4 regions of the Mesorhizobium sp. WSM4841 genome follow, and region 4 is predicted to be linked to each of the others. Evidence: riboswitches for the same ligand, from Rfam matches in the RefSeq annotation. Region 4 holds a riboswitch; each other region holds the start of a gene.
The links. Region 4 has a riboswitch for thiamine pyrophosphate ahead of AC0L14_RS10935 (YkoF family thiamine/hydroxymethylpyrimidine-binding protein). Riboswitches for the same ligand answer to the same signal wherever they lie in the genome.
Positions count from the first base shown of each region.

Region 1 (7,042 bases), on a different contig from region 4:
CTCGGCCTGACCTGAATGTCGACACACCTTAGGCCGCGTCGGGACCATCTTTCTCTAAGGAGTCAAAAAAATGCTCGACCAGTCCAACGAACTCGCCGCCTGGGACCGCGACCACTTCTTCCATCCCTCGACCCATATGGGCACGCATGCACGGGGTGAATCGCCGACCCGCATCATCGCCGGCGGCGAAGGCGTCACTATCTGGGACAATAACGGGCGCAAGAGCATCGATGCCTTCGCCGGCCTCTATTGCGTCAATGTCGGCTATGGCCGCCAGAAGATATCAGACGCCATCGCCGCGCAAGCCAAGAACCTGGCCTATTATCACGCCTATGTCGGCCACGGCACCGGGGCGTCGATCACGCTTTCCAAGATGATCATCGATCGGGCGCCGCAAGGCATGTCGAGGGTCTATTTCGGCCTCTCCGGTTCCGACGCCAACGAAACCAACATCAAGCTGATCTGGTACTACAACAACGTGCTCGGCCGTCCCGAGAAGAAGAAGATCATCTCGCGCTGGCGCGGCTATCACGGCTCCGGCGTCATGACGGGGTCGCTGACCGGGCTGGACCTGTTCCACAACGCCTTCGACCTGCCGCGTGCGCCGATCCTGCACACCGAAGCGCCCTACTATTTCCGCCGCGCCGACCGCTCGATGAGCGAGGAACAGTTTTCCCAACACTGCGCCGACAAGCTGGAGGAGATGATCCTGGCTGAGGGCCCGGACACGGTCGCCGCCTTCATCGGCGAGCCGATCCTCGGCACCGGCGGCATCGTGCCGCCGCCTGCCCTCTACTGGGAAAAGATCCAGGCGGTGCTGCAGAAGTACGACGTGCTGCTGGTGGCCGACGAAGTGGTCACCGGCTTTGGCCGGCTGGGCACGATGTTCGGCTCCGACCATTACGGCATCAAGCCCGACCTGATCACCATCGCCAAGGGCCTGACCTCAGCCTATGCGCCGCTGTCGGGCGTCATCGTCTCGGACAAGGTCTGGCAGGTGCTGGTGCAGGGTTCCGACAAGCTCGGCAGCATCGGCCACGGCTGGACCTATTCGGCGCATCCGATCTGCGTTGCCGCCGGCGTCGCCAACCTGGAACTGATCGACGAGATGGACCTGGTGACCAATGCCGGCGAAACCGGCGCCTATTTCCGCGCCGAGCTGGCGAAAGCCGTCGGCGGCCACAAGAATGTCGGCGAGGTGCGCGGTGACGGCATGCTGGCGGCGGTCGAGTTCGTCGCCGACAGAGATGATCGCGTGTTCTTCGACGCCTCGCAAAAGATCGGGCCGCAGGTCGCGACAGCCCTTGGCGAGCGTGGTGTCATCGGCCGCGCCATGCCGCAGGGCGACATTCTCGGCTTTGCGCCGCCGCTGTGCCTCACCCGCGAAGAGGCTGACATCGTCGTCTCCAAGACGGCGGATGCGGTGAAGAGCGTGTTTGCGAACCTCTGAAGAACCGACATGAATGCCATGACCAAACCCCTCCCCGTCACCATGGCCGCCGTGCTACTGACCGGTCACGGCGGACCGGAAAAGCTTGTCTATCGCACCGACGTGAAAGTGCCCTCGCCCGCCCCGGGCGAGGTGCTGGTCAAGGTCACCGCTTGCGGCATGAACAACACCGATGTCTGGGTGCGACAGGGCGCCTACGGCACGGAGGAAGATGCCGCCGCCGTGTCGACCTGGCGGCGTCAGGGCAACACGCTGACTTTCCCGCGCATCCAGGGCACCGACACCGTCGGCAACATCGTTGCTGTCGGCGACGGTGTTTCTTCGGCCCGCATCGGCGAACGGGTGATGGTCGATTTCTCGATCTACAACCGCAACGACGATTCACTCGCCGACATCGACTATATGGGCCACGGCCGTGACGGCGGCTATGCCGAGTACCAGGCCGTGCCGGCCGAGAATGCCCATGTCGTCGCCACTGACCTGACTGATATCGAACTCGCCACGTTTTGCTGCGCCTATCTCACTGGCGAACAAATGCTGGAACGCGCCGCATTGAAGGCCGGCGAGCGCGTGCTGGTCACCGGCGCCTCCGGCGGCGTCGGCTCCGGCATCGTGCAATTGGCGCGGGCGCGCGGCGCCATCCCCTATGCCGTCGTCGGCAAGGGTAAGGAACAGGCGGTGCTCGACATCGGCGCCGAGGCGGTGATCACCCGTGGCGTTGCCGATCTGCCTGCTGCCGTGAACGACGCGACCGACGGCCAGCCGATCGACGTGGTCGCCGACCTGGTCGGCGGTGCGATCTTCAATGACCTCTTGCGCATCCTTCGGCCCGAAGGCCGCTACACCACCGCGGGCGCGATTGCCGGCCCGGTCGTGCAGCTCGATCTGCGCACCATGTATCTCAAGCAATTGCAGCTGCATGGTTCGAGCCAGGGCACGCGGCACGATTTCAGCCGTATCGTCCGCTACATCGAGGAGAAGAAAATCCGGCCGCTGGTCGGCGGCGTCTACAGGCTCTCCGATTTCCACCGCGCCCAAGCGGATTTCATCGCCAAGGACTTTGTCGGCAAGCTGGTAGTCGTTCCGGATGCCGTTTCCGATTTCGCTGCAACCCGTTGACAGCCAAGACTAACAAGGGCTCGGGCTGTTCGCCGACACGGTAAAGTCGAGCGCGACATGGCCTTGCGGCGCGCCAAAGCGAAGGAAGGCTTCCGATAGCGTCGCGAACACCGGTCCGGTGTCGCCTCTCAGCTTGGTGCAGAAATTCTTCGACCTGTCGAAGACGCCCGAAGTCTTGAGAAAGTCGATGCAGCCGTAGATCTCGTCCATGTGATGGCCCTCGCCGAGCGGATAGAGCGAGAACTGCGCGGCGACCTCTTGGCCGAGCTTTTTCGCACCGTCGACATGCGACCGCGCCGCGCCGATGCGCTGGGCCAGGGAGAGCTCGTGACTGCTGCCGGAAATCGGTGTGCAGATCGGATCGTCGGGCTCGCCGGGGCAGCCGCGCGACACCGTCGCCGACAACACGCAGTGGGCGCCACTTGCCGCCGCCGAGGCGAACAGATCGCGCATGGCCGGGAAAAGCTGTTCCGGCGGGCCGACGATCAGCGTCGAGATGTCGTCGGTCTCGATGCGGAAATTCGGCCGATAGGAATCCATCGCCGAAATAGCTTTGAGGATGACGCCGACGAAATCGTCGCACATCGGATACAGGGAAATCTGTGCACCTGAAAACACGGTCGCCTCGCTCCGCTGGCATTACCCAGATCAGCTTGAGGGACCGAGGGCTTGGCACCTTCCATCTCAGCCCCGGCAATACGGAGCGCCCCTGTCGATATGGGCGACGTAGCACCGGCGCAAACGATGTTCAAGTATGGTCATCGCGAGCGCGGGTAGTGGGTCAGTTTGAAATTAGGGGCTGAACTCGGCTGTCCAACGGCTTCTCAAAGAAGGTCGAGGCTAACGCCAACGCCGTCGCGCTTCATTTCATGTACTACAATTTCGTGCGCATCCATGCCACGTTGCGCATGACCCCGGCGATGGCTGCTGGTGTGACTGGCAAGCTTTGGGAGATTGCTGACATCGTTGCGTTGATCGAAGCCAAGGAAGCCGAAAAGCCAATGATTCGTGGTCCTTACAAAAAGCATGCCAACTTAGTTTCGAGGCGCGGCGTGTCAAGCATAGCTCTATCAATGCTCTTGGTTGCATTTGGACTACAGGCATTGGGATACACCGGCACGTGCACTCAGGGTGCCAACGGTCCTTTCACCACAGGAGCTGTGCTAAGCTCGCCGTTCCTTCTCGTGTGCGTTGTTCTCGTCAGCGTTAACTTCGTACGAATACTGAGAGGAGGTTCCAGACAAATATCTGTTCTCAGTCGCGTCGCAGGCTACGCGGTGGTGTTCTCGGCAGTGTGGTTGATCTACTTTAATCGCGAAGTTCTTCACTTCACTTTGGTCCTAGGCATCGGACCTTGTGGTGATTTTAGTTTAAAATATCCTGGCACTTATGACGGTGAAGACCTGCTGGTCGGCTTCGCATTCGGATTCCTACCAGCGCTTGTCGCAGCAATGGCGCTGATAGGCATATTAAGCGACCATTGGCGTCAGCGAATTTCAAACTGACCCACTACCCGAGCGCGCGATCGATTGCCCGGTGACGGCATTTATGCTACTGATTTGGCCATGGTGCTGATTTGCGCCAACGACCCGCCGCCGAGGCGGGTTTTTTGTTCAGGGTTCGCAAGCCCGACCTTACCCATTCAGCCTCTGCCTTCGGATGACCTGATCAGCTCGGTAATCCGACCTGCCTGACCGCGGCTTCAAGCGATCTTTCGAACGCGTCGATCATCTCATCGACCTGTGGCTCGGTGATGATCAGCGGCGGGCAGAAAGCCAGCGCGTCGCCCATGTTGCGCGAGATCACGCCGTTCTGCTGCATGAAACCGTTGACGAGCCCGCCCAGCGCGCCGGCCGTCTCCCACGGCGTCTTGTTCGCCTTGTCGCCGACCAGTTCGACCGCCGCGATCAGGCCGACGCCGCGCACCTCGCCGACAAGCGCGTGCGATTCGAGCTTGCGCAGCCGCTTCTGCATATGCGCGCCGACCGTGCGCGCGTTGCCGACAAGGTCGCGCTCCTCGATCAGCTTCAGGTTCTCGAACGCGACTGCCGCCGCAACGGGATGGCCGCCGCCGGTGAAGCCGTGGCCGAAGGTGCCGATGCGATTGCTTTCGTCGGCAATCGGCTCGAAAACCTTTTCGTTGATCAGCAAGGCCGAGATTGGCAGGTAGGACGAAGAAATCTGCTTCGACAGAACCATGATGTCAGGCCTGATGCCGAAGGTCTGCGAACCGAACATCTCGCCGGTTCGACCAAAGCCGCAGATGACCTCGTCGGCGACGAGCAGGATGTCGTATTTCGACAGCACCGCCTGGATCTTCTCCCAATAGCCGGCCGGCGGCACGATGACGCCGCCGGCGCCCATGATCGGTTCGCCGAAGAAGGCGGCGATGGTTTCCGGTCCTTCGGCCAGGATCAGCTTTTCCAAATCGTCGGCAAGCCGGCTCGAAAACTCTGCTTCGCTCTCGCCTGACAGCGCCTCGCGCCAGTGGTGCGGCGTCGAGGTGTGCAGCACATTGGCGATCGGCAGGTCGAAGGAATTGTGGTTGTTGGGCAGCCCGGTCAGGCTTGCAGAGGCAATGGTGACGCCGTGATAGCCGCGAATGCGGCTGATGATCTTCTTGCGTGCCGGCTGGCCGAGCGCATTCGACCGGTACCAGATCATCTTCATGGCCGTGTCGTTGGCCTCGGAGCCGGAATTGGTGAAATACGCCTTGCTCATCGGCACTGGCGCCATCTGCACCAGCTTCTCGGCGAGATCGATCAGCGGCGAATGCGATTTGGAGCCGAAGTCGTGATAGTAAGGCAGCTTGGACATCTGGCGCACCGCCGCATCGACCAGCCGCTTCTCCGAAAAGCCGACCGCGACGCTCCAAAGCCCGGCCATCGCCTCGATATAACGGTTGCCGGCGAGATCCTCGACATAGATGCCGTCGCCCTTCTCGATGACGAGTGGCCCTGCTTCCTCATGCTTGCGGGCATTGGTGTAGCCGTGCATGTGGTAGCTGATGTCGCGGGCTTCGGGAGAATTCGGTCGAGCGTCCATGATGGCTCCTGTCCTGCATGCCGGGACGTGCGTCCTGCCGCCGTTCGGCGCGCATCGGCCTCTCGATTAATGCTGCCTGGTGCATCCGTTTCTTGTAAGGGTGTCAAGCCCCTTTCGGAAGGGCTGGCGGATGGACGGAAGACATGCAGAATTTCAGCTTCGAGGCCCTGGAACGCGAGAACCTGCGCCAAGCCGGCGGTGCGCGTCGCCAAGACTTGATCCCCGAACGGGTCACCAGCAGGCACAACAACAAGGCTGAGGTGGCCTGATCGTGGACCATGTCGACTGCATCGTCGCCGGCGCCGGCGTCATTGGCCTCGCGATCGCGCGAGAGATGGCGCGGCGTGGCATGGATACCCTGATCCTCGAGGCCGAGAACGCCATCGGCACCGGGACCAGTTCGCGCAATTCCGAGGTCATCCATGCCGGCATCTACTATCCGGCCGGATCGCTGAAGGCCCGGCTCTGCGTGGCAGGTCGCGAAAGGCTCTACCGTTATTGCCAGGAGCGGGCGGTGCCGCATGCGCGCTGCGGCAAGCTCATCGTCGCCACGAATATCGAACAGGAGCCGGTGCTCGCTTCCATCCTGGCCAACGCCTCTGCTTGCGGTGCGGGCGATTTGACGCCCTTGACCGCTGCAGAGGCGCGCAGGCTGGAGCCCAAGCTGCGGTGCACGGCGGCCCTGTTGTCTCCCGCCACCGGCATCATCGACAGCCATGCCCTGATGCTTGCGCTGCTGGGCGACGCCGAGGAGCACGGGGCGGCGCTCAGCCTCAACACCCGCATCGTCTGCGGCCGCATCGAGGGCGGGCGCATCGCGCTCGACACGGTCGACGGCACAAGCGGCGAGCGCTTTGAAATCGCCACCGCGCGCTTCATCAACGCCGCCGGGCTTGGCGCCACGGCACTTGCCGGCTCGCTTGACGGGCTCGACCCGCAATTCGTGCCAGATCTTCGCTATGCCAAGGGCAATTATTTTTCGGTCACCGGCCGGGCGCCATTCTCGCGGCTGGTCTATCCCGTGCCCGAACCCGGCGGGCTCGGCGTCCATCTGACGCTCGACCTCGACGGCGTCGTCCGCTTCGGGCCTGACGTCGAATGGACGGATCAACTCGACTATCGCGTCGATCCAACGCGTGGCGAGCGCTTCTACGACGAGATCCGCAAATACTGGCCGGACCTGGCCGATAGCAGCCTGCAGCCGGCCTATAGCGGCATCCGGCCGAAGCTCTCCGGTCCCGGCGAAGCCAATGCCGACTTCGTCATCCAGGATGCGGCGGTGCATGGCGTGGAGGGCCTGGTCAATCTGTTCGGCATCGAGAGTCCCGGTCTGACGTCAAGCCTGGCGATCGCCGACCATGTCGCGCAGCGCCTCGCGCCGAAAGTCAGCTAGCCGAGGGCGACCCGCGCGAGCGCGCCCGTAAGCCA
Region 1 covers NZ_JBVVQC010000008.1:239,492-246,533, reverse strand. Annotated here, with positions in the region: gene AC0L14_RS12895 (aminotransferase) at 71-1,450, shown strand; gene AC0L14_RS12890 (alcohol dehydrogenase family protein) at 1,460-2,569, shown strand; gene AC0L14_RS12885 (YkoF family thiamine/hydroxymethylpyrimidine-binding protein) at 2,579-3,187, opposite strand; TPP riboswitch at 3,178-3,290, opposite strand; partial or broken gene AC0L14_RS12880 (IS1 family transposase) at 3,373-3,594, shown strand; gene AC0L14_RS12875 (aspartate aminotransferase family protein) at 4,238-5,614, opposite strand; gene AC0L14_RS12870 (hypothetical protein) at 5,758-5,883, shown strand; gene AC0L14_RS12865 (NAD(P)/FAD-dependent oxidoreductase) at 5,886-7,007, shown strand.
Region 1: another riboswitch for thiamine pyrophosphate. It lies ahead of AC0L14_RS12885 (YkoF family thiamine/hydroxymethylpyrimidine-binding protein); the one in region 4 lies ahead of AC0L14_RS10935 (YkoF family thiamine/hydroxymethylpyrimidine-binding protein).

Region 2 (7,042 bases), on a different contig from region 4:
TGATTACGACGGTGCTTCCATGGGCCTCGACACGCGGCAGGTTGTCTGGAAAGGCCGGACGAACACCGGCGCCGGTCTCAATGATGCCAGCTTCGCCGAATGCCGGATGGAGAGCATAGGCCGCGCCCAAAAGCTCCATCATCGAACGCGCCGTGACCGGTCCTGTGGACTGGCTCTCGATCATCGTCGCGCCGATCATGAAACGGTGGTCGGTGCGCGGCACCACGTAGAGCGGAAAGCGCGGATGAAGCAGCCGGACCGGGCGTGACAGCGAGACATCGGGCATGTGCAGGATGAGCATCTCTCCACGAACGCCGCGTAGCCTGTCGTCGACCGCAGCCATTCCCGTGCAGTCGATCTGGCGATCGAAACCGGAAACAGTCGGGGCGTCTGCTTCGAAGCGGAATTCGACGCCCATGGCCGCGAGCTTGTCATGAAGTGCCGTTATCGCCCGGCGCGGGTCGAGATGCGCTTCGTCGGGGGACAGCAATCCGCTGCGGAAGCGGCCGGCAAGGTCGGGCTCCAGCAACGCGATTGCATTTTCATCGACACGCCGATGACCCGAGGTGCGGCTGGCGAACCGCTCGAGTTCGCCCACATCGCGCGGCGCGGCCACGATCAGTGTTCCGGCCCGCGTCACCTGGCCTGGCGTTACCGCATCCCACCAGTCGGCGGCGTTGCGTCCGAGGTCAGACACCGGCTGCTCGGCGCTTTCACGCTCGCACCACGGCGCCAGCATGCCGCCGGCGAACCACGACGCATTGCCGCCGAGGCTAAGCCTCGTCTCGGCAACCGTCACCGCCGCGCCGCGGATGGCGAGTTCGAAGGCCGCGGTGAGGCCGGCGACGCCGGCCCCTTTGACCAGGACCCTCATGATGGCTCACACGCCTGTGGCAAGAGCGGTGCGCTGGTCTCGTCCGCCGGCACGTAGAGATCGCCGCCCTCGCGGTATTTCGCCGCCATCGCCGCCATGCCCTCCTTCTGCGCTTCGGCACGAATGTCATGGGAGATGCGCATCGAGCAGAATTTCGGCCCGCACATCGAGCAGAAATGCGCCAGCTTGTGCGCCTCCTTGGGCAAGGTCTGGTCGTGGAAGGAGCGCGCGGTTTCGGGGTCGAGCGACAGGTTGAACTGGTCCTCCCAGCGGAACTCGAAGCGCGCGCGGGAAAGGGCGTCATCCCTGACTTTCGCCGCCGGATGCCCCTTCGCCAGGTCGGCGGCATGCGCCGCGATCTTGTAGGTGATCACGCCAATCTTGACGTCGTTGCGATCGGGAAGGCCGAGATGTTCCTTCGGTGTGACGTAGCAGAGCATGGCGGTGCCGAACCAGCCGATCATCGCGGCGCCGATGCCTGAGGTGATGTGGTCGTAGCCCGGCGCGATGTCGGTCGTCAGCGGTCCAAGCGTATAGAATGGCGCCTCGCCGCAGACGGCGAGTTGCTTGTCCATGTTCTCCTTGATCTTGTGCATCGGCACGTGGCCAGGCCCCTCGATCATCACCTGGCAGTCCTTTGCCCAGGCGATCTTCGTCAGCTCGCCGAGCGTCTCCAGCTCTGCGAATTGCGCCGCGTCGTTGGCATCAGCGATCGAGCCCGGACGAAGCCCGTCGCCGAGCGAAAAGGACACGTCATAGGCTCGGCAGATGTCGCAGATTTCCGCGAAATGCTCGTAAAGGAAGCTCTCCCGGTGATGGTGGAGGCACCATTTGGCCATGATCGACCCGCCGCGCGAGACGATACCCGTGACCCGGTCAACCGTCAGCGGGATGTACTGCAGCCGCACGCCCGCGTGGATGGTGAAATAGTCGACGCCTTGTTCGGCCTGTTCGATCAGCGTGTCGCGGTATACCTCCCAGGTCAGGTCTTCGGCGATGCCACCGACCTTTTCGAGCGCCTGATAGAGCGGTACCGTGCCGATCGGCACCGGTGCGTTGCGAACGATCCAGTCGCGGATGTTGTGGATGTTGCGGCCGGTCGACAGATCCATCACCGTATCGGCGCCCCAGCGGATCGCCCAGACCATTTTTTCGACCTCCTCGGCCATCGAGGAGGTGACCGCCGAATTGCCGATATTGGCATTGATCTTCACCAGGAAATTGCGACCGATGATCATCGGCTCGCTCTCGGGATGATTGATGTTGGCAGGAATGATCGCGCGTCCGCGCGCTACCTCCTCGCGCACGAATTCCGGTGTGACGAAATCGGGAATTGCGGCGCCGAAGGCCTCGCCGTCGCGCTGCAGTTTGCCGTGCAGGATCTCGCGGCCGAGGTTCTCGCGGATGGCGACGAACTCCATTTCGGGCGTGATGATGCCGGCGCGAGCATAGGCAAGCTGTGTCACCGCCTCGCCTGCCTTGGCCCTGAGCGGTCGGTGGCGAATGGGAAATTCCGGCGTCTGCCGCTCGCCAGTCACGAATCCGTTGTCTTCCGGCCGGACATGGCGGCCGTCATAGGCCTCGACATCGCCGCGCGCCGCAATCCATTCACGGCGAAGCCGGGTAAGGCCTTTTTCGATGCTGGTTTCGACAGTCGGGTCGGTATAGGGGCCTGATGGATCGTAGACGGTGACAGGCGGCTCCCCAGCTGTCGGATGGACGGAGATTTCGCGCATCGGCACCCTGATCTGCGGGTGGATGGCACCGGGCTTGTGGATTTTCCGCGAGGCGGGCAGTGGTCCCGTCGACACGGCGGGGGTGAGGGCATTCATCGTGAGGCTCCTTTGCTCATGCATTGGAGACCCAGTTCTGTGCCGGAAGGATGAAAAGACGCTTCTGTCGACCTGTCGAAACAGGACCTCGGGCGTAAACTCCCGCAAAGCGCTTGCACCGTCCCTACGCCAGTATGAACTGGATCAGGTTCAACGGGTCACTGCGCCGCGAAAGCCAGCAGTATCTCAGCCCCTTGCCGGGACTCCCCTGGTGAATGCATCGAATTGAACGGCCCGTCACTATTTTGTCAAGCGCATTCGTCCCGTAGCGGTGATCGGCGACCAAACAAACCCAGCGGAAAAGCATGCTAGTATCGAGAGCAAGTCACGCCCCAGAGGAGCGGTGAAGCGCCCCCAATAAGGCGAGCCCTCATGCGGATTCGGTGCCTTTTCCAGCACGGTGTTTTCGGGGCTTTCCGGAACGACGCTGCTGCCGCCCAGTTGGGTGAGATTGCTATAGATGTCTGTCTTGCTCGTCGTCGGCAAATCCTTCCCCTTCGGCTAGACGCCCCGTTTGTTTCCCCAAAGCAGAACATGAAGCTGCGGCAGTACACGCGCCTGCCACCACCTGTCGCGGGTCACCTTTTCGACCAGCCATTCCATGCGCTTCATCACTCCGACCATGTCGATGAACGCGTCTTCGTCGCCGGGACGCGGCGGCGTGTGATTGCCGGGTTGCAGATAGACGGGTAAGTGTGGGTAGCGCGCCGCGGCGTCTTTGGCATAAGCAAAATCATCATCGTCGAAGACGACGAGCTTGAGCGCCATCTGCGGCTTATCCTGGGCCGCCTCGATGCAGGTGTCGAACACGGCCCAATCTGTCGTCATTTCGCTTGAGGGCGGCTTGGGGCTTAGCACCAGCACGTCGAGATCTGCAACGCGCGCCTCGTCCGTCTCATATGGCCTAACCTCGCAGCTTGTGCAGAACGGGCAAGGGATCGCTTTCATCGTGACGAACCTTCCCTGATGGCCTCGGGCGGTTTCGCCGAAACCTTTCGTCTAAGCCGCTCGACTTCGCAAGCGCTGATCGTTGCGCCGCGTAGTTCGGCACCACCATCGGGTAGGGAATATTTTGTCCACATGCCCTCGTAGCGGCCGGTGTGCCAGTGCAGCTGTTCGCTCGGATTCTCTCGGAACTTTGTGATCCATTCATCGTGGACGGCTTTGGCAAAGTGATGCGCCTCTCGGTCGGTGATAGTCCGCGACTTATGCTCGTTCATAATGGGCGCCGGCGCGCCACGTCCCGGATCGTTTCCATTCTCTAAGCGGCGTGTGAACCGGCTCGCGCTCAAATTCGGCAGCCAACCTCTGCGTATTTTCGCTTGGCCTCCTTTGGGTCTGTTCCCAAGGTCTTGTTGGCTTCCTAGCGACCCGTCAACGCGGCTAGCCGGTTCTCTCTATCCACAGATCTGGCCTCTCGTGCGGGCCAAGGTTACATCCGTGTCGCCCGCCATGAGGCCGATCTTCCGCAGAGCGAATCGATTCCGTAGAAATAAGAATTCTGACACCGGCCCCGCCGCCGTAAGGGTATTGATATACCCGTAGGATTCTGATCCGACCTGGCAGGCGGCGGGTAATCTTCAGAGGCCGACGTCAGGCAGCGTTCGGGATGGCCGAGATTTCATCGAAGACACTCTCAGCCAAGCCAAGCGCCCGAGCGATCCGATCGCGATAGCCCTTGTCGAAACGATAGCCAGATTCGATCAGCCCGACCTCCTCGACTGTCAGACCGCTGGTCACGGCAATGTCCTCGGTCGAATAGCCAAGATGTTCCCGATATGCCTGAATTACGGGTTTTCCGTTTGAGATTGCGGTAAGCACTGCCTCGGGCAGCGCGAAAGGCGTTGCGGTCATTTTGCCTCCAAATGCAGAGATCGGCCACTCGATAACTCGAAACAAGCGGCCGCCGATGTTGAAATAGGATGCCCAAACAGCCCGAGCGGGCGGCATCCAAAAACGCGATCACTCTCGAACGTGTGAGAGGCGCTACGCTAATATGGCGGCCGCCGCCGTTTAGATCAAGAACCTTGGCTCGCTTTACGAGGATTGGTCCAGTGGCCACAACTCGACGACACCGTGCGCAGCGCCGTCATGACGCTCACATCGATGATTGCGCGGCCGCTTCAACGCGCCGTCGGCTTACTGGCGCGATTGAGGAGCCGCGCGATCTGGAGGTCGGGCATTAGGCGCACCAGCGCGCGGACTAGCGTCAAAGTATCAGCGGGGACTGTCCAGGGATGCTTGCCGGCGGCGTTCATCTTGAACGTTAATACCGTGTGGTCCCCTCCGGCCAATGCAGGAGGCCGGGTGCCCATCGGACAAAGCGCTGAGGGACCAACATCTCTCTGTTTCAGCCAGACTGTTGGGTTTGTCAGATCCGCGACACCGGAGTACGGCTGCGCTTTGCTGCGAATTCGTTCAACTTATTGAATAATAGTAGAAAATCCCCCGGAGGTTCCTTCTGCTCAGTTGGCACGACTTTTGATGCCTCTCGAGAGGCGACAGGAGATTTCGACTGGCGTTCATTTGTGGGTGACATCGGGCGCAAGGCAACGAAGGAAGACAATATGTCAGGTCCGCGTCAGAACCAATTCTATGCAAAGAGGATTGCCGCCTGTAGCGCAAGGCGTTCACGAACCGCATATCAACAATGGCTTCCGTGCAAAACGCAGGGAGATCACTTGTGAAAATCCTATTCACTACGGTGGCTGTCGCGTTGCCGGCCATCGCTTTTGCTGCGCAAACGATCCCCGTATACCTCAGAGAAACGGCACGGGCCACCTTCAAGGCTCTACCATCCATCACGCCGACAGTCGCCAACAACCCGATCACACCGGAGAAGATAGCCCTGGGCAAGGCAATGTTCTTCGATCCACGCGTCTCGGCGTCAGGCGTCTTGTCGTGCAATTCGTGCCACAACTTGGCCACCGGGGGCGACGATAATCATGAAAGCTCGATCGGCCATGGTTGGCAGAAGGGACCGCGTAACGCGCCGACGGTACTGAACGCTGTCTTCAACATCGCGCAGTTCTGGGATGGTCGTGCGGATGACCTGAAGGCTCAGGCCAAGGCACCGATCCAAGCCGCTGTCGAAATGGCCAACACACCAGGTCAACTCATCGCTACGCTCAAGTCGATGCCGCAATATGTCGAGTGGTTCAATTCAGCTTTCCCGGGTGAAGCCGATCGCGTCACCTTCGAAAACGTCGCCAGGGCAATCGAAGCCTTTGAGGCGACACTGGTCACGCCGGCGCCCTTCGATGCCTTCCTCAACGGCGATGACGCCGCCATGACTTCCGAACAGAAACAGGGCCTGGCGCTTTTCATGGACAAAGGCTGCTCGTCCTGCCACGGCGGTATCAACGTAGGTGGGGAGGGCTATTACCCATTCGGCCTCGTTGAAAAGCCCAGCACCGATGTCCTGCCGGAAAACGACAAAGGCCGATTTGCCGTCACCCATGAAGCCGACGATTCCTATGTTTTTCGCGTGGCGCCGTTGCGCAACGTAGCACTCACCGCGCCATACTTTCATTCGGGCAAGGTTTGGGATCTGAAACAGGCCGTCGCCATTATGGGGACTACCCAGCTCGGCCAAGAATTGACGGAAAAAGAAGTCGACCTGCTCGTTGCCTTCCTTAATTCGCTGACCGGAAAGGTACCGGAGGTCGCCTATCCCATCTTACCCGCCGAAACGCCGACAACGCCTCGACCTGTATTGCATATCCTCGCGCAATGATTGGCCGGAGCTGGCTAGGGAAGGTCGCAATCAGGAACGATTGCGACCTTCACTGGGACGACACGATCATAACTTACGGCGAAGCCTATCCAACTGGAGCTAGGGGGACTTTCATTTCCGAATTCAATTGAAACGCTAAGTGAAAACCTGACCGTCGACGCCCACTTGCGTCACGACAGCATGACCGCCTTGCCGGCCACGTCGATCAGACGCTCCGACTAGCCGACTGTGTCGATGATGTGTCGTTGCATGCACCCCCGCGTTAGATTCGCTGACAAGCTCGCAACCATCTGATCGAGCCATCGCGGAGAATATTCCGCGCGGCGTTGGCGTGCGCCCAGCAGAAACCGCCATGCCTTCAGATCCACCCTTCAAAACGTGCTCGATGGTGTTGCGACGCGCGAGCAGCTGTTCCAGCTCTGCAAACGCATCGATATGAAAACAAAGCTGCGACCAGCCAGCGACGTGGCTCGAACGAGCATTTGTCAATGCACACCGCAAGTGCCGCTTGCTCTCGGGCTATCTCATCCATATAGCTCGGCGCAACAGAGGAGGCGCCAGTTGTTCAGTCATCGTCAGCCGCGACCTCCTGTGCAATTC
Region 2 covers NZ_JBVVQC010000040.1:9,191-16,232, forward strand. Annotated here, with positions in the region: gene thiO (glycine oxidase ThiO) at 1-874, opposite strand, end outside; gene thiC (phosphomethylpyrimidine synthase ThiC) at 871-2,706, opposite strand; TPP riboswitch at 2,810-2,926, opposite strand; partial or broken gene AC0L14_RS30750 (7-carboxy-7-deazaguanine synthase QueE) at 3,208-3,582, opposite strand; gene AC0L14_RS30755 (hypothetical protein) at 3,651-3,926, opposite strand; gene AC0L14_RS30760 (transcriptional regulator) at 4,300-4,560, opposite strand; gene AC0L14_RS30765 (cytochrome-c peroxidase) at 5,357-6,442, shown strand.
Region 2: another riboswitch for thiamine pyrophosphate. It lies ahead of thiC (phosphomethylpyrimidine synthase ThiC); the one in region 4 lies ahead of AC0L14_RS10935 (YkoF family thiamine/hydroxymethylpyrimidine-binding protein).

Region 3 (7,042 bases), on a different contig from region 4:
TGGGCAAGCCGCAGCTTGCCGCGGATCAGTGCCGCCTTGGCGGTCGGGCTGTCGCCGAGCACGTCGGAGACGACCTTGGTTGCAAACCCCTCCTCAGCCTCGAGCTGCTGGCGCTGCAAGCCGTGGTTTGCAGTGACGTGGCCCATCTCATGCGCGATGACCGCGGCGAGCTCGGCCGAATCGTTGGCCAGCGCCAACAGGCCGCGCGTGATGTAGAGATAGCCGCCCGGCAGCGCGAAAGCATTGACGTTGGGCGAATTAAGGATGGTGATGCGGTAGGTCTGGCTTGGGTTGGCCGACACCACGGTCAGGCTGCCGACGACCTTGGCGACCATGCGCTCGAGCTTGGGATCGGAATACTCGCCGCCATAAGTGGCCAGGATGCGCGGATGCTGCGCCTTCGCCATTTCGGCGAGCTTGCTGTTGGCGGCGACATTGTCGACCGTGATCGGTTTGCTGGAAGGTTGGAAGCCGGATTCCTGAACGTCCGGCGGCGTGAACATCTGGCAGCTTGCCAGCGCCATGGCAAAGCCGGCCAGCGCGAGGAAGCGCGCCAGCGGTTTCCTTCTCACTCTGTCGGTGCCGGTCGGCAGAACAGCTTCCTTTCGGATCTCAGCACATGGCCCCGAAAATCGGGCATCGATTTTCAGAAAGGATCATGCGCACAATCAACTGCCACAGCGTCCTTCGCGCCCACGGGCACGCATGGCACTGTAGTGGCAAATCACAACCTATGCCGGACCAGTATCGGAGGACCTAGCCACACTACTTTGACCATGGCAAGCAAGCACCACATCGCCTGAAGCCGGTTTGGCCGTAAATTATGTCCGCTTCCGGGCAACATCTCGTGATTCCGCGCCAAACGGACCTGCACCGATATAGCGCCGGAAGGCCTCCGGTCCAGCCTTGGTAAAAAAATCGGCGACAGTCCCGGTTGCGGCAACCGTGCCATTGTCCAGGAACACCATGTCCTGGCCGATACGGTGGGCATCCTCCGGCTGATGCGTGACGAACAGCACCGTCATGCGCCGCTCCGCGTGGACGCCGGCTACCAGATCGAGCATGTCGTCGCGCAAGGCCGGTCCGAGCGAGGCGAACGGTTCGTCGAGCAAGAGCACCGGCCGGTCGCGCACCAGGACGCGGGCGAGCGCGACGCGCTGCCGCTCGCCACCGGAGAGTTCGCGCGGCAGGCGCTGTTGCTTGCCGGCAAGGCCGACGCGCTTGAGCGCCGCGGCGATTGCAGCGTGGTCGGTATCGGTCAGCCTGAGCGACGGCGAGCGGCCAAGGCCGACATTTCGTTCGACCGAAAGATGGGCAAAGAGATTGTTTTCCTGGAACACCATCGACACTGGCCGCGCCGACGGCGGTTTGGCGCCGACATCGGCTCCGCCGATCAGCACGCGGCCCGATCGCGGCGTCTCAAAGCCGGCCACCAGATTGAGCAGCGTCGATTTTCCCGAGCCGCTCGGCCCCATTATGGCGGTGATCTTCGAGGCGGCGAATTCGACATCGAATAAAAATGGCGCTTCGCGATAGCTGAACGAGACCTTTTCCAGCCGCACAGCCGTACCGCTTTCCGCGCTGTTGAGCATCATGATTTTTCTCCCCGCCCCAGCCAGTCAGCGGCCAGGACAAGCGCAAGACAAACCAGGCCGAGCAGCAACGCCAGGCCTGCCGCGTCCATCGTGCGGTAGCTGCCCATGCGCGCCAGCAAGAGGTAAGGCAGTGTCTGCAGGGAGTCGCTGCCGAACAGGGCAATGACGCCGAGATCGCCGAGCGACAAAGCCATGGCGAACGCGAAACCGGTGGCGAGCGGCCGCCGCAGCGACGGCCAGTCGACCAGCCGGAACCGGTTCCAGCCCGAAATGCCAAGCAGCAGACAGAGCCGTTCGTGGCGTTCGCTCGCCGCATCATAGCCGGGGCGAATGGCGCGGATGGCAAACGGCATCGCCATCACCGCATTGACGGCGACGACCATGACAGGGGCGATGGCAAAGACGTCGCTGACGGTCCGCAGGAGCAGGAACCAGCCGGCGCCGATGACGATGGGCGGCACGACGAGGACGAAGCCGGCGCCGGTATCGGTGGCGTATTCGAGCAGCGTCCTGGCGCCGACGCGACGCCTTAAGGCCAGCGCCCGTCGTGCCATAACGAGCGACAGCGACAGCGCCACTGAAAGCAGCGCCGCCAGCAGGGCGAGCACGGCGCTGGTCAGCGTCGCCTGCCGCACCGCGCTCTCGCCCGCCAGCCGACCGAGATCGGCGCCAAGGCCTGACGTCACCATGGCAGCCATCGGCCCGGCGACGAACAGCAATGCGAGAGCGATCAATGCTGTATTCAGCACGGTCTCGGCCGGGCCGGCCGAAAGATAGCGGCGCGGTGCCACCGGCAGGTTGGCGTCGCCGACGATGTTGGCGCCAAGCCGCATCAATGCCAGCACCACGACGAAGGTCAGCGCGATCTGCAGCAGTGTCAGCGTCACCGCGCGGGCAGGATCGAAATCGAAACGCAGTGCCTGGTAGATGGCGACCTCCAATGTCGTCGCACGCGGCCCGCCGCCCAGCGTGAGCACGATGGTAAAGGATGTGATGCAGAGCATGAAGACAAGCCCGGCGACGCCCGGCAGCGCCGCACGCAGCGTCGGCCATTCAATCAGCCGGAAGGCGGGTCTGGCGCCCATGCCGAGCTGGCTCGCCAACCGCCACTGGTCGGCCGGCACTGTCGTCAGCGCTTCAAGGAACAGCCGCGTGGCCAGCGGCAGATTGAAGAAGACATGGGCGATGAGGATGCCGGACAGGCCGTATATGCCCGGCCAGCCCTGACCGGCAATCGCGGTGAGCACGCCGGCGAAATAGCCGGCACGGCCATAGAGAGCCAGAATGCCGAGTGCGGCGACGATGGCCGGCAGCGCAAGCGGCACGGCGAAGAGCTGCAGGATCAGGCCGCGACCAAAGAAGCGCGGGTGCCGCGACAGCGCCCGCGCAACGAACAGCGCCGGCACGACGGAAAGCAGTGTCGACAGCAAAGCCTGCCACAGCGTGAAACGGGCGACGCGGAAGAGGTAGGAATCGAAGGCCGACATGGCGCCGGACGGGTCGCGGGCGCCTTCGACGATGAGCCCGGCGAACGCTCCGCCGATCAGCAGCGCAACAGCGGCAAGCGCGATGGTGCCGGCGGTGACGCGGGGATCGGCAGGATATCCGGTATGCATGCCGCCCTGCCTAATTCAACGATCGTCGAAGCAGAAAATATGGCTGAGGTCGAGTTCCCGGGCGCCGTAGAGTAATCATCTTTCAATCACAAGCTACTTGCTCATCACCGACAGCCATTCGTCGACCCAGGCCTTGCGATTGGCGGCGACCTCTTCCGGGCTGAAAAGCAAAGTCTTGGTCGGCTTGACGAGCTTGTCGAAAGCCGGATTGAGCGGCTTCTCGGTCTTGCCGGCCGGGAACATCCAGTTGGTCTCGGGAATGACATCCTGGAATTTCGGTCCGGTCATGAAAGTCAGGAACTGTTTCGCCAATGGGTTCTTCGCGCCTGACGTGGTGATGCCGGCAACCTCGATCTGCAGATACGCGCCCTCCTCGAAGGACGCCGCCTGATAGCGTTCGGTGTTTTCGGCGACCATGTGATAGGCCGGCGACGTGGTATAGGACAGCACCATCGGCGCCTCGCCCTTGGTGAACAGGCCATAGGCCTCGCTCCAGCCCGGCGTCACGGTGAGCACCTTTGCCCTAAGCTTGGCCCAGGCTTCCGGCGCCTTGTCGCCATAAACCGACCTCACCCACAACAACAAGCCGAGACCGGGCGTCGAGGTGCGCGGATCCTGGATGACGATCTTCTCATCGGCATTGCCCTCGACCAATTCCTTCAGGCTCTTCGGCGGCGTCTTCAGCTTTTCGGTGTCGTAGACGACGGCGAAATAGCCATAGTCGAACGGCACGAAAACATCGTCGCTCCAGCCGCCCGGCACATTGACATCGATGACGGCACCATGCGGCGAAAACAGGCCGGTGGCCTTGGCTTCCGCAGTCAGATTGGTGTCGAGGCCGAGCACGATGTCGGCCTTGGTCGCGGCCCCTTCCAGCTTGACGCGGTTGAGCAGGGCGACGCCGTCGGCGACCGCGACGAATTCGAGAGTACAGCCGCATTCGGCCTCGAAGGCCTTCTTCACCGCGGGGCCTGGACCCCAGTCGGCGGTGAAGCTCTCATAGGTATAGACGGTGAGTTTTTCCTGCGCGGATGCCGGCCCGATGCCGGCGGGAACAGTCGCCGCAAGCAGCACTGCCGAAACTAGAGTGTATAAAAACGTGCGCATCGGCGCCTCCTTCGTTCGCGTTGAAAGGAATTGAGGCGTCGGGCTGTCCGAAACGTCTAATCCCTCCGCCGGTACAAACCGGATCAGGTTCAGCGGGTTGGCATGGTCGCCTCTCAGCTGGTTCGCGAAGATCGCGTCCAGCACCCCGTTAGAGCGTTTCGACACATAGGCCCGGCCTGGTTGCGGCGCAAGCGGAAGTTTGCCGGGCATCTGGAACGCGGCCTTCCGTTTGGCAAGCAGGGCTGGTAAGGGCCACGCATATGAGCAAATTCACCATCCTGCTTGGCGGCGATCTAATCCGCACGCCGCTGCTCGACCGCCAGGTCGAAGGCTCCCGTGTCATCGCCGCCGACGCCGGCATGAGCCATGCCCGGACGCTGAACCTGACGCCGGAACTCTGGGTCGGCGACTTCGATTCGGTGCCGGCGGACTTGCCGGACGAGCTGGCCGCCGTGGCCCGCCAGGTGTTTCCGGCAGAAAAGGACAAGACCGACGGCGAACTGGCTATCGCCGCCGCGCTCGAACGCGGCGCGACCAGTCTCGTGCTCGCCGGCGCGTTCGGCGGCAAGCGCACCGACCACGCCTTCCTGCACCTGGCGCTCAGTGTCCGACTGGCCGAGGCAGGGACGGAGGTGCTTTTGACCAGCGGCGCACAGGAAGGCACTCCCTTGCTTCGCGGAAAGGCCGGCTTCGACTACGCCGATGGCACGCTGTTTTCGATTCTCGGCTTTTCCGACCTTACCGGCCTGACCGTGACCGGCGCCAAATGGCCGCTGAACCATATCGAGATGGCGTTCGGTTCGTCGCTGACCATTTCCAACGAGGTCAAGGGCCGGCTGGAAATTGCGCTGAGCAGTGGCCGCGCGCTGTTGCTCGCCCACCCATTCCCCTTACCTGGAAGCTGACATGGCGCCGCCACTTCTCAATCTCGACGGCATAAAACTGACCTTCGGTGGCACGCCGCTGCTCGACGGGGCGGAACTGACGGCGTCGGCGGGCGACAAGATCGCTTTGGTCGGCCGCAACGGCTCGGGCAAATCGACGTTGCTCAAGATCGCTGCGGGATTGATAGAGCCGCAGGACGGCGAGGTGTTCCGCCAGCCCTCGGCGACAGTGCGCTACCTGCCGCAAATGCCCGACTTGGATGGTTTCGCCAGCGTCCGCGCCTATGTCGAGGCGGGGCTCGGACCCGCCGACGATCCCTACCGCGCCACCTATCTGATGGAGCATCTCGGCCTGTCCGGCGACGAGCGGCCGAACGATCTCTCCGGCGGCGAGGCGCGCCGTGCCGCCCTTGCCCGCGTCATGGCGCCGGAGCCCGACATTCTCCTCCTCGATGAGCCGACCAACCATCTCGACCTGTCGGTCATCGAATGGCTGGAGGAGGAGCTGGCCCGCACCTCTTCGGCGCTGATCGTCATCTCGCATGACCGCCGCTTCCTCGAGCGCGTGTCGCGCGCCACCGTCTGGCTCGATCGCGGCCAGACCCGCAGGCTGGACAAGGGCTTTGGCCATTTCGAGGAATGGCGCGACACCGTTCTGGAAGAAGAAGAACGCGAGCAGCACAAGCTTGGCCGCCAGATCGTGCGCGAGGAGCACTGGCTGCGCTACGGCGTGACTGCAAGGCGCAAGCGCAACATGCGCCGGCTCGGCGAACTGCAGACCATGCGCCAGCGCTTTCGTGGCCATCGCGGCGCCGAGGGTGCGGCGACCATGGTGGCCAGCGACGCCGCCGAATCCGGCAAGCTGGTGATCGAGGCCAAGACCATCGAGAAGAGCTTTGGCGACCTCACTGTGGTCAAGGGCTTCTCGACCCGCATCCAGCGCGGCGACCGCGTCGGCCTGGTCGGCCCGAACGGTGCCGGCAAGACGACACTGCTGAAGATGCTGACCGGCGAATTGAAGCCGGACTCAGGCACGGTGCGGCTCGGCACCAATCTGGAGATCGCCACGCTCGACCAGAAACGCGACGCGGTCGATCCGCAAGAGACACTGGCGCAATACCTCACCGACGGGCGCGGCGAGAACCTCGTCATCAATGGCGAGCAGCGCCACGTCGTCTCCTACATGAAGGATTTCCTGTTCAAACCGGAACAGGCGCGCACGCCGGTGCGCGAGCTTTCGGGCGGCGAGCGGGCGCGGCTGCTGCTCGCCCGCGTGTTGGCGCGGCCGGCGAACCTGCTGGTGCTCGATGAGCCGACCAACGACCTCGACATGGAGACGCTGGAATTGCTGCAGGAACTGGTCGCCGGTTTTGCCGGTACGGTGATCCTGGTCAGCCACGACCGCGATTTCCTCGACCGCACCGTGACCAGCCTGATCGCGCCGGACGGCGGCGGCCGCTGGATCGAATATGCCGGCGGCTATTCCGACATGCTGGCGCAGCGCGGCGGCACCAGGCTGGACGACCGCAAGGCACGGCCAAAGGCCGAGACCAGCGAAGTGGTGGCGGCAGGCAGGAGCGAAGCACCCGCGCCGAAGGGCTCAAAAAAACTGTCGTTCAAACAAAAATTCGCGCTGGAATCGCTGCCGAAGAAGATCGAGGCGGTGAACGCCTCGATCTCACGGCTGGAGAACAACATCGCCGACCCAGCCTATTACGAGCGCGATCCGGCCTCGTTCCAGAAGACCATCGCCGCCCTCGACAAGGAGCGCGCCACGCTGGCAGCGCTCGAGGAGGAATGGCTGGAACTTGAAATGTTGCGCGAGGAGATGGAGGGGTAG
Region 3 covers NZ_JBVVQC010000009.1:189,685-196,726, forward strand. Annotated here, with positions in the region: gene AC0L14_RS13915 (M48 family metalloprotease) at 1-524, opposite strand, end outside; gene thiQ (thiamine ABC transporter ATP-binding protein) at 822-1,592, opposite strand; gene thiP (thiamine/thiamine pyrophosphate ABC transporter permease) at 1,592-3,211, opposite strand; gene thiB (thiamine ABC transporter substrate binding subunit) at 3,305-4,318, opposite strand; TPP riboswitch at 4,362-4,476, opposite strand; gene AC0L14_RS13935 (thiamine diphosphokinase) at 4,579-5,223, shown strand; gene AC0L14_RS13940 (ABC-F family ATP-binding cassette domain-containing protein) at 5,225-7,042, shown strand.
Region 3: another riboswitch for thiamine pyrophosphate. It lies ahead of thiB (thiamine ABC transporter substrate binding subunit); the one in region 4 lies ahead of AC0L14_RS10935 (YkoF family thiamine/hydroxymethylpyrimidine-binding protein).

Region 4 (7,042 bases):
GCCCGAGGCGGAACTGACGCCAAAGCGCGACACAAAGCCATCACGTCAGTCCGGACCCGCGCCCAGTGAGTAAGCACCGCCGCGCGCGACCAGTTCGGCGACCACCACGATGCGCATGAGCATTGTTCCAGCGTCAGCCTGTCCCGCCTTGCGATCACGACCAGCACGCCGACCGGCTCTGGCCGGACTGGTTCGGCCGTGCGCTCGACAGCGGCGGCAGCGGCGCGTCGAAGCTGGTCGATGCAGTTCCGGTCAAGTCCGATCCTGCTGGTGACGACGGCGAGTGCCGACAGGATGCATGCGCCGCGGCGGGCTCATTTTTCGCCGTCCAGATAGGCGTTGCTGTAATAGGCCGCGAAATCGGGTCGTTCGCCGACCGGGTTCCCATCGCCGTCGCGCAGGGCTCCGGCCTTGAACAGGTAGTCGCCGATAGCCTCCATCTTTGCGGGATCGATCGTGCCGATCGCGCCGGCGGGGCTTTGCAGATAGTGGCCGTCGACCAGCGCCTTCAGCGATGCCTCGATCAATGGACGGTCAGTCAGCATGTCGCTGTTTGCTGCTATCAGGATCTCAGCCGCTTCTTGCGGATGTTCGACGGCGAAGGCATAGCCGCGCCTGGTCGCGGCGATGAACGCGGTTGCCGTGTCCTTGTTCTTCTCGAGGTAGGCTCGGCTCGAGCCAATGAAATTGGTGTGTTGGTCGGGCACGCCGAAATCCGCGTAACGGAAGGCGCGCTGAGGCTTGTCGTCAAGCTCCGCCTTGATCCCCTCCCAAGTGTAGACCTCGAGCGTAAAATCGACTGCGCCATTGGCCAAGGCCTCATAGGCGGAGGTGCCCAGCGTCACTGTTTCGAATTTGCCCTCGCCGCCATCATGGCGGATGATGGTGCCGATCAGCGCATTCTCCCAGGCGCTGCCGAAACCGCCATAGGTCAGGCCGTCCAGATCCCTGGGGGACTGTATATCGGCGCGGTCGGCGTTGAACACCAGCCTGCCGGCTTCTGTCTGCATGATGGCGTAGGTGGCGACGAGGTCGGCGCCGGCCGTGCGTTGGGTGAACAATCCTATGGATCCCAGTATACCGAAATCGGCCACGCGGTTGGCGATCAGCGTACCGGCCGCAGTGTCGGTGTAGGGCAGGATCCGCATGTCGAGCCCGGCCTCGGCGTAGAAGCCTTTCGCTTGGGCGACATAGAGCCCGACATGATTTGTGTTCGGCGTCCAGTCTAGCGCGACGGTGACAGTCTGCTGGGCGGAGACGGACGTGACGGGTGCGAACCCGGCGATCAATGCGGCAGCGATGAAGAGGCGTCTGGAAAGCATGGTCATGTCCTTTGGGCGGGCTGTGGATCGAGCAGGGTATCGAGGATGTCGGCTTCGATGGCGCTGGCTTCCGACGAGGCAAGATCCTTGCGCGGGCGCGAAAGAGGTATGATGATTTCGCGCAGCACGCGGGCGGGGCGGGCGCTCAGCACATAGATGCGGTCGGACAGGAAGACCGCCTCGCGGACGTCGTGGGTGATCAGCAGGACCGTCCAGCGGTGTCGGTCCCACATCGTCTGAAGCCAGCGCTGCATGCCGGTGCGCGTGAGGGCGTCGAGTGCGCCGAACGGCTCGTCGAGCAACAGCATGGCGCGGTCCTGCACGACGGTGCGCAACAGCGCGGCGCGCTGGCGCATTCCGCCCGAGAGCTGCGCCGGATACTTATGCTCGAAGCCCGCAAGGCCGAATTCGCCGAAGAACGGCGCCACCCTGTCGCGCGCCGCCTTGCGGGACATGCCCTGCACTTCCAGGCCGAGCGCGGTGTTGTCGATAACCGTGCGCCAGGGCATCAGGGCGTCGTGCTGCGGCATGAAGGCAAACGGTCGGCGCGTGTCGGCCAGTGGCCGCCCGTCGAAGTCGACATCGCCGCCGTGGCCTCCGAGACCGCCCGTCAGCAAGCTGAAGATCGTGGACTTGCCGGCTCCGGAGGGGCCGAGGATTGAAACGAATTCGCCCGGCTCGATGTGCAGGGTGATGTCGGCAAGCACGTCGATGTCGCCAAAACGCTTCCTGACTTGGCGCAGCTCCAGCCGCCTGCTCATGATTTTCGTGCGCCATCGAGCCGCTCCCATGGCATGACGACGCGCTGGATCAGTACCGTAGCAGCAAACAGGGCTAGCGTGAGCAAGGCGCTGACCAGCACGGCCGCCAGCACGAGATCGGGCCGGAAATTGTTCTTGGCGTTGAGCATGTAGATGCCGAGCCCTTTGGCCGCACCGGCATATTCTGCGAAGATGGCGCCCACCACGGCATAGGTGATCGAGATGCGCAGTCCGGCGAAGAAATAGGGCAGCGAGGAGGGCAAGCGGGCCAGCAGGAAAATGCGCATGCGGGAAGCGCCCATCGAACTCAGAAGCGCCGAGATGTCCCGATCCGTCGAGTCATAACCCTGCACAAGCGCGACCAGCATGGGAAAGAAAGTCACGAGGGCGATCAGCGTGATCTTCGGCGTCAGCCCGAAGCCGAACCAGAGAACGACCAGCGGGGCGATCGCCACCAGCGGCAGGGTCTGGCTGATGATGAACACCGGGAACAGGGCACGGCGCAGCGGGTTGAAGAAGTCGATCAGCACCGAAAGGATGAAGGCAACGGCCAGCGAGCAGGCGAAGCCCGCCAATGTGGCGCTGATCGTCGGCACGGTGTTGTCGAGCAGCGCCTGGCGCTGCCGGATGGCCTGGGCGAGAACGCGTGACGGCGCGGGCAGCGTGGTGGGCGAGATGCCCGAGATGCGCGCATAGAGGTCCCAAGCCAAAACCAGCGTGCCAACCGATAGCAAGGCCGGTCCGACCTTGGCGAACAAGGCTGCGATTCGCGGCGCGGCGGAGAAAGGTTGAGACATGCGAGACTTGTCTGGTGCGAAAAGATCAGCGCAGGGTCGGGCTGTTGGCCGAAACCGTAAGCTCGATCGTGAGATGGCCCTGGAGCGGGCCGACCGGCAGCGTCGAAATATCGTCTGTGCCTATGCGCAACCGATCGCGACAAGGGTCGAGCGCATCGAGCGCGGAGATGACGACACCGACGAAATCGCCGGTTGTCGGAGAAAGAGAAATCTGTGCGCCAGAAAACATCGCCCGCCTCGCTCCGCTGGTATTATCCAGATCAGCTCTAGGGTTTACGGGCTTGCAGCCCAGCTCTCAGCCCCGACGATACGGAGCACCCCTGTGGATGCCGGCAATTAAACAGATATGGGGTGGAGCTGCAAGCCTGCGTCCGACTCGTGAAACCTCAGGTCGAGGAGGCGCGGCGCAGGACAGGGAAGAGTGACAACCCGGCATCCTGTTCGAGATCGCTCTCGATATTCTGAGAAGCCACATGACTTTGAAGGTATCGGGAAAGACGTCGATCGAGCGGACAGTTTCCCGTTCGTCGCCATTGTCGATGCCAGGCGTTTGGTGAATTGTGGAAGCATGAAGATATAAATTGCATCCGTTGTAGGCAGCGGTTCCTCTTTCGCCAATTACGACCCGCGCTTTGTTGGAGAGCCAAATGCAGGAATTTATCCTTTTTGCGCTCGTAGGGTTTGTAGCTCAGGCTGTCGACGGGGCTCTCGGCATGGCCTACGGCGTGATTTGCTCGACAACCCTACTGGGGTTTGGCGTGTCTCCTGCACACGCTTCGGCTTCAGTTCACGCAGCGGAGCTGTTTACCACTGCGGCCTCAGGTTCGGCTCACCTCTATCACCGCAATATCGACTGGAAGCTTTTCTGGCGGCTGATGCCATTTGGTGTTCTCGGCGGCGTTCTCGGCGCTTATGTGCTCACCTCGTTTGAGGGAGCGATCATGAAGCCATATGTGACCACATATCTGGCGCTTGTCGGAGCTTGGCTCCTGTTCCGTTCATTCCGGCGGATCCCGAGTAAGCCGGTCCCTGCAGGCGCGGTACCTCCGCTTGGACTTGGTGGTGGATTTCTCGATGCCGCAGGGGGTGGTGGATGGGGACCCATCGTAACGACGGGCCTTCTCGGTTTTGGCGGGACGCCCCGCTACGTTATTGGTACGGTAAATGCGAGCGAGTTCCTCATCACGCTCTCGGTGTCTCTGACCTTCTTGTTTGCATTAGTAACGGGCCATTGGGCGGAGGCAGGAGAGCCAACGGAAAATCTACTCTCTGTCGCCGGCTTGATTCTTGGCGGCGTAGTCGCAGCGCCGATGGCCGGTTGGGTAGTGAAGTCAATCGCAGAAAAGACGCTTCTCAGGCTCGTTGGTATTCTCATCATACTGCTTGCAGGCTGGCAAACCGCGCAACTCTTCGAATTGGTGTAAACTGAAGACACATCGAACAGGTTGTCGGCGTCGCTTCCCTGGCGGCTGTGCGGGAGACAAAAAAACTCAATTGCCAAATGGAACGAAGAGACCCCTTTGTTGTTTGGCTTGCTTGGACAACCGGAGGCCGAGTCGATGAGAAGATTGGTTGCAACAACAGGGTTGGCGCTGGCGGTCGCGATGCCTGCAGCGGCTCAGGACACCGCGACCGCGAAAGCCGAATTCGTCAACATGGCCGGCGAGAAGAATGGCACGGCCACGCTGACCGAGACGGCGCAGGGCGTGCTGATAGCGTTGGAGGTAACAGGACTGCCTCCGGGCGAGTGGGTCGCGTTCCATGTTCATGAAACCGGAAAGTGCGACCATCAGACCGGCCATGACTCGGCCGGTGGGCACTTCAATCCGACGAATGCCGAACATGGATACCTCACTGGAAAAGGCCCGCACGCGGGCGATATGCCAAATCAGCGGGTCGGCGCCGACGGCGTTTTGCGTGCCCAGGCTTTCAACGGCATGGTCAAGCTGGATGGTGGAGAAACGGCGATACGAGGCAAGGCATTGATGATCCACGGCGGACAGGACGACTACAAAAGCCAGCCTGCCGGTGATGCCGGAAATCGTCAGGCCTGCGCCGTGATCGAGTGAAAACCCCAAGATGATTAGAGACCTGTCCGACATATGATCGGACCGGCTTTCAGCCTCAGCGGCCAGGTAGTGGTACGTCGTCGGAGCCTCTGGCACGAGGATAAGCCAGACGGTAAGTTCGTGCGCCTGCAGAGAAATTGACGACGCACCCATCGCGCCGAAGCTGGCCTTTCATTTTGCGACTGCCGGATGATTGCATGAACGATACTTCTCCTATGGGCCTGCCCTCCAAGGGTTTTGTCCAGTCAGCCATTTCCGCCCGCGGCCTGGTCAAGACGTTCGGCAAGCTGCGCGCCGTCGATGGTGTCGATCTCGATGTGCCGCGCGGCATGATTTTCGCCATCCTGGGTCCGAACGGTGCCGGCAAGACAACGCTGATGCGCATGCTCGCGACGCTGTCGCGCCCCGACGCCGGCTCTGCGACCGTGATGGGGCACGATCTCGTGCAGGCCCCGCATGCGGTCCGTGCGGCAATCGCGATGACCGGGCAGTTCGCTTCGCTCGACGAGGACTTGACGGGCCGGGAGAACCTCGTCCTGCTCGCCCGACTCTGGGGTTTTCGCGGTCGCGCCGCGAAAACCCGTTCGGACGACCTGCTCGCGGCTTTCGGCTTGTCCGAAGCGGCGACGAAGCAGGTGAGGGATTATTCGGGTGGCATGCGAAGGCGGCTCGACATAGCCGCCTCGCTGGTCGTCACGCCGGGCGTGCTGTTCCTCGACGAGCCGACTACAGGCCTCGATCCGAACGCCCGCAAGGATGTCTGGGGCATGATCCGCGGCCTCGCCGAGGCCGGCGTCACCATCCTGCTCACCACGCAATATCTCGAAGAGGCCGATCAACTTGCAGCGCGTATCGCCGTCATCGACCACGGCAGGAAGATCGCCGAGGGTACCAGCCGCGAACTGAAGGCGGCCACCGGCTCCGGCTTTCTCCATGTCGCGCTCGCCGATGTTGCACGGGCGGACCAAGCGGCGACCATTCTGGAACGCCGGCTGGAACATCCTGTCCAACGCAGCGCCGAAGGCGCTGAGCTCTCCGTCCTTGCCGGCACAGCGAAGGCCGCCAATGAGGCGCTGGCCGATCTGGTCGCCGCCGGCATCGAGCTGTCGGATTTCTCCATGGGCCAACCCAGCCTCGAGGAGGTCTTCTTCGCGCTGACGGGCCAGCCGGGCCTCGGTGAAAGCCGGAAGGCAGGTGACAAGCCATGATCGACACGACATCCCTGCAGCGGCTGCAAAGCGTCGCCCGACCTAGGACCCCATCAGCCCTTTCCAACGCGCTGGTCTTCGGGTGGCGCGCGGTGCTGAAATTCAAGCATGTGCCGGAGCAACTCTTCGATCTGGTGATGACTCCGATCATGTTCACCCTGCTCTTCACCTTCGTCTTCGGCGGCGCGCTCGCCGGTTCGCCTGGCGAGTACCTGCAATTCTTCTTACCCGGCATCCTGGTTCAGACCGTGGTGTTCAACGCAGTCTATTCGGGCATGGGTTTGTCGACCGACCTCGGCAAGGGCTTATTCGACCGCTTCCGATCGCTGCCGATCTGGTCGCTGTCTCCGTTCGCCGGCCTGATGGTGGGTGACATCCTGCGCCATTTGATTGCCGCCTCGATCATTCTCACCATCGGGCTGATCCTCGGCTACCGGCCTGAGGCAGGCATCCTCGGCGTGCTTGCCGCCTTCGCCATGCTGATCGCCATCGGGTTCGGCATGGGCTGGGTATTCATCGTGCTCGGCCTGCTGATCCGCACGCCAACCACGGTGATGACGCTCGGCTTTACCTTCCTGTTCCCGCTCGTTTTCGCCTCAAACATCATGGTCGACCCCGGCACCATGCCGGACTGGCTGCGGGCCATCGTCGAAGTCAACCCAGTGTCGCTGATGACGACGGCGCTGCGCGGGCTGATGGCTGGCGGGGCGACGCTCGGTCAGGTCGTCCTCGCCCTGATCGCGCCGGTGGCGCTGACCGCCATCCTGGCGCCGACGACACTATGGCTGTATCTCAGAAGGTGAGAGGAGCCAAACGGTCGCAGTCCTGATCGCCTGAGCGTCAACAATGCGCCCGGATGGACCTGCGCTTCTTAAAAGTCGACAC
Region 4 covers NZ_JBVVQC010000007.1:139,932-146,973, forward strand. Annotated here, with positions in the region: gene AC0L14_RS10915 (AI-2E family transporter) at 1-73, shown strand, start outside; gene AC0L14_RS10920 (ABC transporter substrate-binding protein) at 315-1,328, opposite strand; gene AC0L14_RS10925 (ABC transporter ATP-binding protein) at 1,325-2,083, opposite strand; gene AC0L14_RS10930 (ABC transporter permease) at 2,080-2,880, opposite strand; partial or broken gene AC0L14_RS10935 (YkoF family thiamine/hydroxymethylpyrimidine-binding protein) at 2,966-3,109, opposite strand; TPP riboswitch at 3,100-3,212, opposite strand; gene AC0L14_RS10940 (sulfite exporter TauE/SafE family protein) at 3,528-4,304, shown strand; gene AC0L14_RS10945 (superoxide dismutase family protein) at 4,440-4,949, shown strand; gene AC0L14_RS10950 (ATP-binding cassette domain-containing protein) at 5,147-6,157, shown strand; gene AC0L14_RS10955 (ABC transporter permease) at 6,154-6,960, shown strand; gene AC0L14_RS10960 (hypothetical protein) at 7,029-7,042, opposite strand, start outside.